2 regions of the Streptococcus sp. SI1 genome follow, and region 2 is predicted to be linked to the other one. Evidence: predicted binding sites of a transcription regulator. Region 2 holds the regulator's gene; the other holds the start of a gene.
What was found. Region 2 encodes Rex, which represses fermentation and respiration genes when NADH is low (regulators of the CRP and FNR family bind a similar motif). Its sites were predicted from a motif close to TTGTGAANTANTTCACAA; they were not measured.
Positions count from the first base shown of each region.

Region 1 (5,934 bases), on a different contig from region 2:
TTCAGACAAAAGAAAATGAACCTCTCAAAGGCTCATCCTTTCGTTAATTAAACACGTTCAACTTTGCCAGATTTAAGGGCGCGTGCTGAAGCCCAAACTTTCTTAGGTTTACCATCAACTAAGATTGTCACCTTTTGAAGATTTGGTTTCACAGTACGTTTTGTTTGGTTCATTGCGTGAGAGCGGTTGTTTCCTGATACAGTTTTACGACCTGTAAAGTAACATACTTTTGCCATTTATACTTGTCCTCCTGATTAGTTTCACGGGCTTTATACCACATACCGTAAAATTTTATCACAATTTTTAAGATTTTGCAAGACTATTTTCCTTATATTTCAAAATTCAAGTAGATCAATAACTTTCTTAAATTTTAAACATAAATAATTCCTAAGCGACCAAAAGATACATCTCCTTTTACATAAAGAGTCTTATCTTTCTCATTGATATTACGAGGATTCGTCACTGTGCCAAAAGCGTTATCCACATCTAACTCTACATGCCAATTACTTGGTACATATAATGTAGCATTTCCAAAAGATACATCAATATCAAAAGTTGCAGAGTTTCCTTTAATGGTAGCATTGTCAAAATAAACCGTAGCATTCCCAAAAGCACAATCTAGTGTTTCATAAGTAAAATCATCCGAATTGATATAGCGTGTACCACTCCCAAAATTGATGTCTCCATTTATGACACGACGAGCATTTTGACCATGATAAATACCCCAAATTCGTTTTGGTTTGAAAATCAACCCAATTCCAATAGAAGCCAGAATACCTGCTAAGAAAATTGTTCCAGATGAAATTGGCAAAAAGTGATAACTACTATTTGCAACGATTAGGGAAATAATGGCTAAAATAACCCCGCCAGATAAATTTCCTCTCCAAAAATTTTCAAGTGCAAAGTAAGCAAAAACCAGCACAACAAGCAGTGGCCAAAAATTGAAGCGAATAGATGGAATACCAAAATTCCCTTGCAACAGTATCCAACCAGCCAGTACTAAAAGCCCTACTCCAAATAATGTTTTTCTCATAATATTTACCTCATTTCACCTAATTTTTCTTTTAAGAATTGAAAATAATGCCTAGATACATGTACTTGCTTATGGGTATCATAGAAACGAATACTGCTCGTTCCTGAAAAAAGACTTTTCTAATGAATAGATTGCTTTAATATTTGTAATCGTTGATTTAGAAATACGACAGAAATATCGCGGCAGGCATTCTTCCAACTCATACAATTTTAGTTTGACTTCATAAGCATTATTCCGAGCATGCGCAAAAATTTTATTTCCATCCGTTTCAAAGAAAAGGATATCTGCTAAATCAACATAATATTCGCTCGTATCTTTGTAAAAAAGAATGGACGGTTTGGCAACTTCTTCCAAGGAACGCTGAATACGCTCTATCTGCTCATCAAAGCGAGGCGCCTTAATGACAATTTCTGCTTCTTCCAAATTAGAATCTAGTTCTACTCGAATTTTCATAAACGCTCCTCTCACTTTTCTTTATTCATTATACCAATTGTCATATGAAATTCAAGCGATTTTCAGTAAGTGGTTCATTTGGACAGGTAAGTGGTTACGAGATCTGAATAAGCTACTTATGTTTCATAAATTGACTAGATTCTATTGCTTTTTACACAACCACATTTTATAGACAATAAACAAAAAGACCTTCAATATGATGAAGACCTTCAATAGTGCCGATTATAGGGCTTGAACCTACGACCTACGCGTTACGAGTGCGTTGCTCTACCAACTGAGCTAAATCGGCGATTGCTACCTCCTTATTCTACCATGTTGACTTGTTTTGTCAAGCAAAAATTTTACAACTTCTTAATTCAACTCAGACAAGGCCTACTTTTATCCCAAAGATATAGAAAAAAATCCCGCCGTAGCGAGATTTTTTGTTCTATAACCTAATTAAGCTTTACCTTCTGAACCGAATACGTCGATACGTTCTTCAACAGCTTCTGTAATTGCTTCGAAACCTGATTTCAAGAATTTACGTGGGTCAAAGAGTTTCTTCTTATCGTATTCTGCTTCGTTTGCTTCGTATTCAGCAGCAAATTTACGAGTAGCTTTAGCAAAAGCAATTTGACACTCAGTATTTACGTTGACTTTTGCCACACCCAATTTGATAGCTGCTTGGATTTGATCATCTGGAATACCTGAGCCACCATGCAATACGATTGGGAAGCCTGGAACAGCTTCTGTCAATTTTTGCAAGTGATCAAGGTGAAGACCTTTCCAGTTAGCTGGATATGGTCCATGAATGTTACCAATACCTGCTGCAAGGAAGTCAATTCCAGTTTCAACCATTGCTTTTGCATCTTCAATTGGAGCCAATTCACCGTCACCGATGATACCGTCTTCTTCACCACCGATAGTACCGACTTCAGCTTCCACTGATACTCCATTTGCATGCGCAAATTCAACCACTCTACGAGCTTTTTCAAGGTTTTCTTCAACTGGAAGATGAGAACCATCAAACATAACTGAAGTGTAACCAACTTTGATACATTCAAGCGCATCTTCATAATGACCATGGTCAAGGTGAATAGCAACTGGTACAGTAATTCCCATTGATTCTACAAGGCTTTCAATGAGGAGTTTACATACTTTATAACCACCCATATATTTAGCAGCACCCATAGAAGTTTGGATAAGTACTGGAGCTTTTTTAGCTTCTGCTGCACGCAAGATAGCTTGAGTCCACTCAAGGTTGTTTGTATTAAATCCACCAACTGCATAACCATTGTCACGAGCTGCTTGGACAAATTTTTCTGCTGAAACGATTGCCATTAGTATTAGGCCTCCTATTTATTTTTATGGGTTTCCCCACTTACATTGTTTATTTTATCACTTTTCAGAAAAAAATACCAGTGTTTCCTAATTTTTTAAGCGTTTTCTCTTATAAAACAAAATTTCCTGCCTCACAGTTCAAAATGATAAAACAAAAAAACTGACCGAAGCCAGCTTATCTCATGCGGAGAGAGGGACTTGAACCCTCACGACCTAAAGCGGTCACAGGATCCTTAGTCCTGCGCGTCTGCCAATTCCGCCATCCCCGCGATTGAGTACTTTACTAGTATAACAGGACAGCTAAGGCTTGTCAAGAAAATTTTGACTTTATTTCAAAAAATCAACTTTCTACTCAAGCAGCAAGACTGGGAAATCTAAGCGAAAATAAAACTAAGACAGGAACACAGAAAACTCAGTGCTTCTGAGTCGCAACAAAGACAGCCACAGTTTGGTCAGGATCGTATTTTTCAAAGTCAATAGTGTAGTCCCGATGAAGCTCACCTGTTTCTTCTGCCTGCCAAATCCTCTGCCAAGCATGAAGAACCGCTTGAGAATCCTCCTTATCCGCTTCAAACACTTGATAGGTCTGCTCAGAGGTATCAAAATCATAGAGTTCCCCATCTGTCAAACGGCAGATGGAGAGACTGTAGTCTCCTTTGTAATCACTAGCATAATCATGATAGACAGCATAGACTGGTTCCCCTTGGGCAAAAGCTTCTTTCACAGCCCCCTCTTGTTCCTGCCAGAGAGCTTGGATTTTTTCTATACAATGCTCGTCTTGAAAATTATTAGTACGAATACTAGCTAAAATGTTTAGAAACATCTTCTTCCCTCCTTTTGTTTTTCATTATAACATTTCTCTAAAAAAATCGCTTATCCTAGAAAAAGCAAGTCTATCTCTCCTGGCTCTTCCACTGCTGTGACAAAGGCCGTATAAAGACCTTCAGGTCGGTTCGGGCAGCTGGAAAGATCTGGGTGATACTGACAGGCCACAAAGAATTTGTTTTCTGGGATTTCCACTATTTCGACCAAGCGATTGTCTGGTAAAACTCCAGAAAATACAAATCCGGCTGCCTCAAACTGCTCGCGGAAAGCATTGTTAAACTCATAGCGATGGCGATGACGACGTTGCACGATTTCTTGATAGTCATAATCTGCCGCTACTTTAGAATTGCGCTTAAGTTTAGAAGGATAGAGCCCCAGTCTCAGCGTTCCACCCAAGTCTTCGACATCAATCTGATCACGCATGAGGTCAATGATTGGATACGATGTGTCTGGATTAAGCTCCGCTGAGCTGGCATCTGCCAGGCCTAGGACGTGATGGGCGAATTCGACACAGGTTAACTGCATACCCAAGCAAATGCCCAACATAGGCACATCCTGCTCACGCGCATAGAGGATTGCCTGAATTTTACCCTCAGTTCCTCTCTGACCAAAACCAGCTTATCTCATGCGGAGAGAGGGACTTGAACCATCACGACCTAAAGCGGTCACAGGATCCTTAGTCCTGCGCGTCTGCCAATTCCACCATCCCCGCGATTGAATACTTTACTAATATAACAGGACAGCTAAGGCTTGTCAAGAAAATTTTTGAAAAAAGTGAAGCATCCAATCAACAATCCTAAATGTTTATGTTAGGTAACATTATTAAAAAGAACTTGAATGATAGTCCATTTCGTACAAAAAGAAATTTCTATGAAACTTAGTAGCCATAGAAATTTCTTGTACTTATTTTACATGATTTTCATAGTTATCTTGTGCTTTTTTATTAGAAGCTTCTTTTTCTTTCAGCCATTTCTTTTTAGCACTTTCGTATTCTTTGGTCGTCACAATTTTATCTTGCAACTTAACATATTTAAAGTAGTTGCTTGAACCACCCTTAATTCCTACTAGAGAATATGAACGGCTAAACGGAACTGTCTTTGTCACAGATGGTGTTCCTCCAAGAGAAAGATTTGGCATTGTCAACCCACTATCAATTAACCACGCCTGCGCTTCAGCATATTTCTCATAACGCTTCGTCTCATTGGTTTCAGCATTTGCTTCCTCAAGCATTGTAGTATAGGTATCCAAACCAACAGTTTTTATCTTATCGTTCTCTTGACCAGGTTCCAAGCCAAAGTTCTTCAAACTACCACCATTTTTTGTATTCAAGGTATCTAGATAAGTTGATGGATCTTGATAGTCCCCTGACCATCCGCCATTGTATAAATCATAATCTTTTTGAGCAGCAGTATTAGCAAAGTAGCCAATGTTGTTCAGTTCATCTGAACTCATTTGTTGAATATCAATGACAACATTCTCTTTTCCTAAAACAGACTCAACGGATTGTTTCATAGAACTTTCCCATTGAACGCCAATTTTACTTGTCTGATCAGCCGGTACATCCAAATGAATTGGGAACTGAACTCCTTTAGCTTGCAACTCTGCTTTTGCTTGTGCAAATTTTGCTTTTGCCTTTGCTGGATTGTAGTAAGCATCCTGTGCATCAGCCAAATTCATATCAGACCATTCTGAACCGTACTTCACCAATTTGGAAGATACGAGATCCCCAAATGTTTTATCACCAATTGAAATAAACGTTGGTGGAACAAGTGTATTCCGCAATACTTTTGTCGCTCCATCTTTCCCATTGCTTTGCGCACCATAAGACATTCGATTGTAGGCGAAATTGATTGCTTGACGAAATGCTTTATTGAGTACTGCTTCCTGTGTTGCAGTTTTTTGAGCATCTGTTTTCTTAGATGTATGGTGATAAGACTGACGATTTAAGTTAAAGTTATAATAGTAACTGGTCGCATCTTGTAAACTATAGATGATATTGTTATTATACTGTTTCTTAACAGAAGCAAAACTAGAACTATTTGGATAAAGACGAGCTGCACTATAAGCACCCTCAGTAAAGTTTCGAATAAGCGCTTCTTGGTCCGATCCATCATAATATGTCAACTTTATATTGTCTAAATGAACATTCTTTTTGTCATAATAATGAGGATTTTTTGCAAATTCCATAGAGGATTTAGCCGTCAAAGACTTCAGCAGATATGGACCGTTGTAAAGAATGCTACTCGGTTTTACAGAACCAAAATTCTTTCCTTGGGATTTTAAGAAGGCTGCATTGACTGGGA
Region 1 covers NZ_JAQFJE010000003.1:267,235-273,168, forward strand. The annotation lists gene rpmB (50S ribosomal protein L28) at 48-236, opposite strand; gene PCY10_RS05535 (hypothetical protein) at 371-1,033, opposite strand; partial or broken gene PCY10_RS05540 (LytTR family DNA-binding domain-containing protein) at 1,039-1,486, opposite strand; tRNA gene PCY10_RS05545 (tRNA-Thr) at 1,703-1,775, opposite strand; gene PCY10_RS05550 (class II fructose-bisphosphate aldolase) at 1,925-2,806, opposite strand; tRNA gene PCY10_RS05555 (tRNA-Leu) at 2,990-3,075, opposite strand; gene PCY10_RS05560 (effector binding domain-containing protein) at 3,219-3,629, opposite strand; partial or broken gene PCY10_RS05565 (gamma-glutamyl-gamma-aminobutyrate hydrolase family protein) at 3,680-4,246, opposite strand; tRNA gene PCY10_RS05570 (tRNA-Leu) at 4,258-4,343, opposite strand; gene PCY10_RS05575 (peptide ABC transporter substrate-binding protein) at 4,535-5,934, opposite strand, start outside.
Region 1: PCY10_RS05550 (class II fructose-bisphosphate aldolase) is a predicted target of Rex. The motif match lies at 2,852-2,869, and genes of this name have one in related genera.

Region 2 (5,934 bases):
TGCTGAGTTAACATTGAAAATTCCTCAGCAGATCGGTAATATGGAATACAATCAATCACTTACTTTAGCAGAAAGTCATCTCTTCATCAATGAATGTGTGCTACCAAAAGGAGAAATACACACCCTACTAATCCACACTCCTATCAAACTCAATGAATTACAACTTCTAGGGAGTTTGACAACCACTCGTTATGAAAAAGAAAGCAGCATCGGCTTAATGGCACTTGACGAAAACCATTTCTTTAATACAATAGATTATGAATTAGAACTCGAAGTAACAGATGCTAAAATTGGAAAAAAACAATTCGACCACTTTTTACAAGCTCATCATATCCATTATAAATATGCAAAACCTAAAGTTGCAAGATTTGCTCAAAACTTATGAATAAAAAGCTGAAATTTTACTTATTTTTTGATAAAATGGAGTGTAGAAATCAAAAGGAGACTTAATAAGTTATGATGGATATACTGACGGATAAAACACAGATGAAGTTATTTGCACTAAATTCCAATCACGATATAGCCGAAAAAATTGCTAAAGCTGCTGGTGTTCCCCTTGGAAAATTATCCTCACGTCAATTCTCAGATGGAGAAATTCAAGTTAACATTGAGGAAAGTGTACGTGGTTTTGATGTATTTATCATTCAGTCAACGAGTTTCCCTGTCAATAATCATTTAATGGAACTTCTCATCATGGTGGATGCATGCAATCGTGCCAGCGCTAATTCTGTTAATGTCGTTATGCCATATTTTGGCTATGCTCGTCAAGACCGTACAGCTGCTCCTCGTGAACCAATTACGGCAAAACTGGTAGCAAATATGTTGGTAAAGGCAGGAGTTGATCGTGTTCTGACCCTTGATTTGCATGCCGTTCAAGTTCAAGGTTTCTTTGATATTCCTGTTGATAACCTTTACACTGTCCCTCTCTTCGCCAAACATTACTGTGAAAAGGGCTTGTCTGGTGAAGATGTTGTTGTGGTTAGTCCCAAAAATTCTGGTGTTAAACGTGCTAGAAGTTTAGCAGAGCATTTAGATGCTCCGATTGCGATTATCGACTACGCTCAAGACGATACCCACCGTAACGAAGGCTATATTATCGGAGATGTAGCTGGAAAAAAAGCTATCCTTATTGATGATATTTTAAATACTGGTCGTACATTTGCTGAAGCTTCCAAAATTGTTGAACGCGAAGGTGCAACAGAGATTTATGCAGTTTCTAGTCATGGTTTATTTGTTGAGGGAGCCGCTGAAAAGTTAGACAACTCTCCCATCAAAGAAATCCTGGTTACTGACTCAGTTGCAACGAAAGAAAAAACTCCGAAAAATGTTCAATACATTACTGCAAGCGAGCTAATTGGAGACGCAATCGTTCGTATCCATAAAAGAAAACCCGTTAGTCCTCTATTTGCCTATAATAAAAAGAAATAAGGAGAAATCTTGATTTATTTCGATAATGCAGCAACAACACCCATGTCAAAGGCTGCTATGACTGCTATGACACAGGTTATGGAAAATACCTTTGGTAATCCATCTAGTATCCATAACCACGGCAGAGCTGCTAACAAAATTCTTCGCAAAGAACGACAAGAACTTGCTGATCTACTTCATACTAAAAGTCAACATATCATCTTTACATCAGGTGGGACAGAAAGTAACAATACAGCCATAAAGGGGTATGCCTTAGCCCATCAAGATCAAGGAAAGCACATTATCACCACTGCTATCGAACATCATTCTGTGCTTGCAACTATTGAATATCTGGTAGATAAGTTTGGCTTTGAAGCGACTTATATCCAACCCCAAAATGGAGAAATCACAGCTCAGCAGATAAAAGAAGCTCTTAGAGAGGATACTATACTTGTCTCCACTATGTATGCCAACAATGAAACTGGCTACCTGCTTCCAATCAAAGAAATTGCTGAAGTTTTGAAACATCATCCTACCGCTTATCATGTGGATGCAGTACAAATTATGGGCAAATTACCTGTGTATCCTGAAAAACTAGGAATTGATTTTATGAGTGCATCAGCTCATAAATTTCATGGTCCTAAAGGCATTGGTTTCTTATATGCCAATCAGATGAAATTTGATAAATTTTTACATGGTGGAGATCAAGAAGATAAAAGACGTGCAGGCACTGAAAATTTAGCAGCTATCGCTGGAATGATTGCAGCTTTAAAAGAAAATCTCAGTTCTTATCAAGCAAATATTCACCATGTTGACAGTTTAAAAACACAACTGCTCACGGAGTTGGATGAGACAGACTATTATATCAACAATATTTCTCATACATTTCCCTATGTTGTAAATCTTGGCTTTCCTACACAGGCTAATGACTTATTACTAATGCGTTTAGACTTGGCAGGAATTTCTATTTCAACCGGATCTGCTTGTACAGCAGGTACAGTTGAACCAAGTCACGTTCTTGAAGCTTTTTATGGTAGTGATTCAAATCGTTTAAAGGAATCTATCCGCATTAGCTTTTCAGAACAAAATACTTCAGAAGAAGTTCACCAATTTACCACAATATTAAAAGAAATTTTAGGAGGATAAATAGATGGCTTTTGAGACCACTATTCACTTAAAAGATTGCCCATACAGCTACTCTCTTGGAGAAAACGTAAAAAAATTTACTTTGCGTGATAACACTTTCGCTGAAACAAAAGTTGGAAATTATGAATTGTCACGCTTATTAGAAAATGTTCCCAATAGTGGTGATGGTTTCCTATTAAAAATCATTATCAATAAAGAGCTTTCGGGTGTAAAAATCAATATTACAGACAAATCAGGACTTCGTTTGGTCAATATTTTTAAATCAGAGGCTAATCATATTATTCAGGAAAAATTTTATTTCCTAATGAATAGTTTGGTAGAACGTGGCATTTTCATCAAGAAAGATCAATAGGAAAATGACCTAGTTTAAAATCTTATTTTTAAACTAGCAGCGAAGTAATAAAGTAAGAGTAGGATAAAATGCAGAATCAAAAATTTTCTGCATTTTATCCTACTATTTTTCTATTTTTATCAAATAAGTTGATTTTTTCACAAACTTTCTATAAAATAGTCATTGAAAGGATGTGGTTTTGTGAAATCTGAAAAAAGTACAGTTATTCCACGTGCAACTGCTAAAAGACTCTCTCTTTATTATCGGATTTTTAAACGATTTAATTCTGAAAAAATCGAAAAGGCAAATTCAAAGCAAATCGCAGATGCTATCGGAATTGATTCAGCAACTGTCCGTCGAGATTTTTCTTACTTCGGGGAATTGGGGCGTCGTGGATATGGTTATGATGTAAAAAAGCTCATGAATTTTTTTGCTGATTTACTTCATGATCATTCGATTACCAATGTGATGTTGGTTGGTATCGGTAATATGGGACATGCCTTACTCCACTACCGCTTCCATGAACGTAATAAAATGAAGATTGTCATGGCATTTGACATTGACGAGCATCCTGAAGTTGGAACCACTACAAATGACGGGATTCCTATTTATGGTATTTCACAAATCAACAATAAACTAAGAAACGTAAATGTACAAACAGCTATTTTAACAGTTCCAAGCACAAAAGCTCAAGAAGTTGCAACTACTCTTGTGGAAGCTGGTATAAAAGGTATTCTCAGTTTTTCACCTGTCCACTTAACTGTTCCAAAAGATGTTGTCGTTCAATATGTTGATTTGACCAGTGAGCTACAGACATTACTCTACTTTATGAAAAAAGAACATTAAAAAAGCGTACCACTACTCATGAAGAAACCCATTATCGGAGCTACAGAAAATGAAAGACCAAATCCTTTTGCAATGATGAGTTATACTGCAAAAGGATTTGTAGAGGATATTAAATAAATTGGTGGAAGCCTTGTTATTTTACCAATTTGGGATGCAGATATGGCACACCCACTACATCCAGATGATTGATAAACTTATTCTAACGGATGGGCAAAATGTAGCTCCGCAATTTTATGGCGAAGAAAAACGATTGATAGGGATGATAGCACTTAGAACATGATGTATTTGAATTAACCCTAATTCATGAAGCTATCCAGCAGGATAAACCAATTTTTACTGTTTGTCGTGATGCACAATTATTTCAAGTCACAATGGGAGAACTCTTTATCAAGATATTGAACATTACTAGCAAGACACTTCTGCTGAGTATACTATCCAAAATTGGTCACTAAATCCGGCTCTATTTTAGAAAAGTATCAAAGATTCAGCAAAGAAGATTGAAGTCATAACACGGGATTCAAAAGACAACGCTATTGAAGCTATTGCAACAACTGATAAAATCGCTTATCTAGGAGTTCAGTGGTATCTCGAATATTTATTTGAAACACGTCTTAAAGATCGGCTTCTTTTTGACTATGTTGGTAATAAACTTTAAATCAATTCTGTTTCTTCTCGATAACTATAATAATCTTTCTCAGCGACGATGAGATGATCCAGTAAGATGAAGCCCATTAGCTCACATGCTTCTCTTACATGTTTGGTGACTTCATCGTCGTTTTTGCTAGGTAGTACCGCTCCTGAGGGATGATTATGTACTAATATAATAGATGTCGCCATATGTTTCACAGCATAGTGCAAAATTTCACGTGGTTCTGCTATACTGCGTGACACACTGCCGATAAAAATAGTCTGTTGATGAATTATTTTATTTTGAGTGTCTAGATATAAAGCAACAAGATGTTCCTGTTTTTTATGTCCTAATTCCTGTTGCATTTTTTTCGCTAATTTTTGGCTACTTAAAATCTGCTCTTGCATAATCAATTTTGCCTTGCTGATTCGTTGCCCTAATTCAACCATAGCTTGCAACTCAATAGCTTTGATACGACCAATTCCAGAGATTGATTGTAGTTCTTGTAGCGTCATATTACGTAACTCATTTAAACTAGAAATAGTTGATAAAATTCGTTGGGAAACTTGAAAAACAGTTTCTTTTTTATTACCTGTTCGGAGAAGAATAGATAATAATTCTTGATTACTCAATTGTTCTGCACCTTCTGCTACCAAACGTTCTCTTGGCAATAAAGAATCTTCCTGAAATGAAATACTATACATAAAAAACCTCCTCATATCCTTATTCGGAAAAAGAAGACTAAAATAAAAAATTTGAGAAAGCATCTCAAATTTTTTATTTTAACTTTTACATTTCAACAATTTTGCCTGTTTCAAAATAAACAACCCATTCACAAATATTTTTGGCATAATCGCCAATACGTTCTAAAAACGAAATTACTTGGAAGTAATCACGACCCGTAACGATCAAATCAGGATTAGCCTTAATTTCTTGCGTTGCTAGATCTCGAATATCATCAAAATACTGATTAATTTTCTCATCCATTGCTGCAACTTCATAAGCCTTATCCACGTCACCATTAAGGTAAAGTTCAAGTGCTGCTTCCACAAAATTTTTGACGTCACGTCCCATCTTGCTGATTTCTTCTTCGACAGATTGAATACGAACTTCTCCTTTCATGCGAATCGTTGCTTGTGCAATGGAAACGGCATGATCTCCCATTCTTTCCACATCACTACTTGCCTTCAAAACTGTAATAACAGTTCGTAAATCTTGTGAAACAGGCTGCTGCAAAGCAATGATTTCTAAAGACTTTTTCTCCAACTTTACTTCATATTCATTTACTTCTGCATCTTTTTCAATAACCTCTTTTGCCAATTCACGATCGTGGGTCACAAATGCACGAACTGTACGGTTAATCTGTGATAACACTTCATTTCCCATCGCATAGAATTGGTTATGGAGTTTTGCTAAATCTTCTTCAAATTGTACTCTAAGCATAAAATTTCCTTTCGTCAGATATAAAGAGGATTAATATTCCTCGTGATTGGCTGAACTAACAAAAAGTAGCATCCATCTTTCTAGCCAAATTTTCCTGTAATGTAATCTTCTGTTTCTTTATGAATTGGACTGA
Region 2 covers NZ_JAQFJE010000001.1:245,357-251,290, reverse strand. The annotation lists gene PCY10_RS01285 (CYTH domain-containing protein) at 1-385, shown strand, start outside; gene PCY10_RS01280 (ribose-phosphate diphosphokinase) at 469-1,428, shown strand; gene PCY10_RS01275 (cysteine desulfurase family protein) at 1,438-2,553, shown strand; gene PCY10_RS01270 (DUF1831 domain-containing protein) at 2,558-2,905, shown strand; gene PCY10_RS01265 (redox-sensing transcriptional repressor Rex) at 3,086-3,730, shown strand; partial or broken gene PCY10_RS09660 (gamma-glutamyl-gamma-aminobutyrate hydrolase family protein) at 3,749-4,385, shown strand; gene radC (DNA repair protein RadC) at 4,382-5,062, opposite strand; gene phoU (phosphate signaling complex protein PhoU) at 5,148-5,801, opposite strand; gene pstB (phosphate ABC transporter ATP-binding protein PstB) at 5,882-5,934, opposite strand, start outside.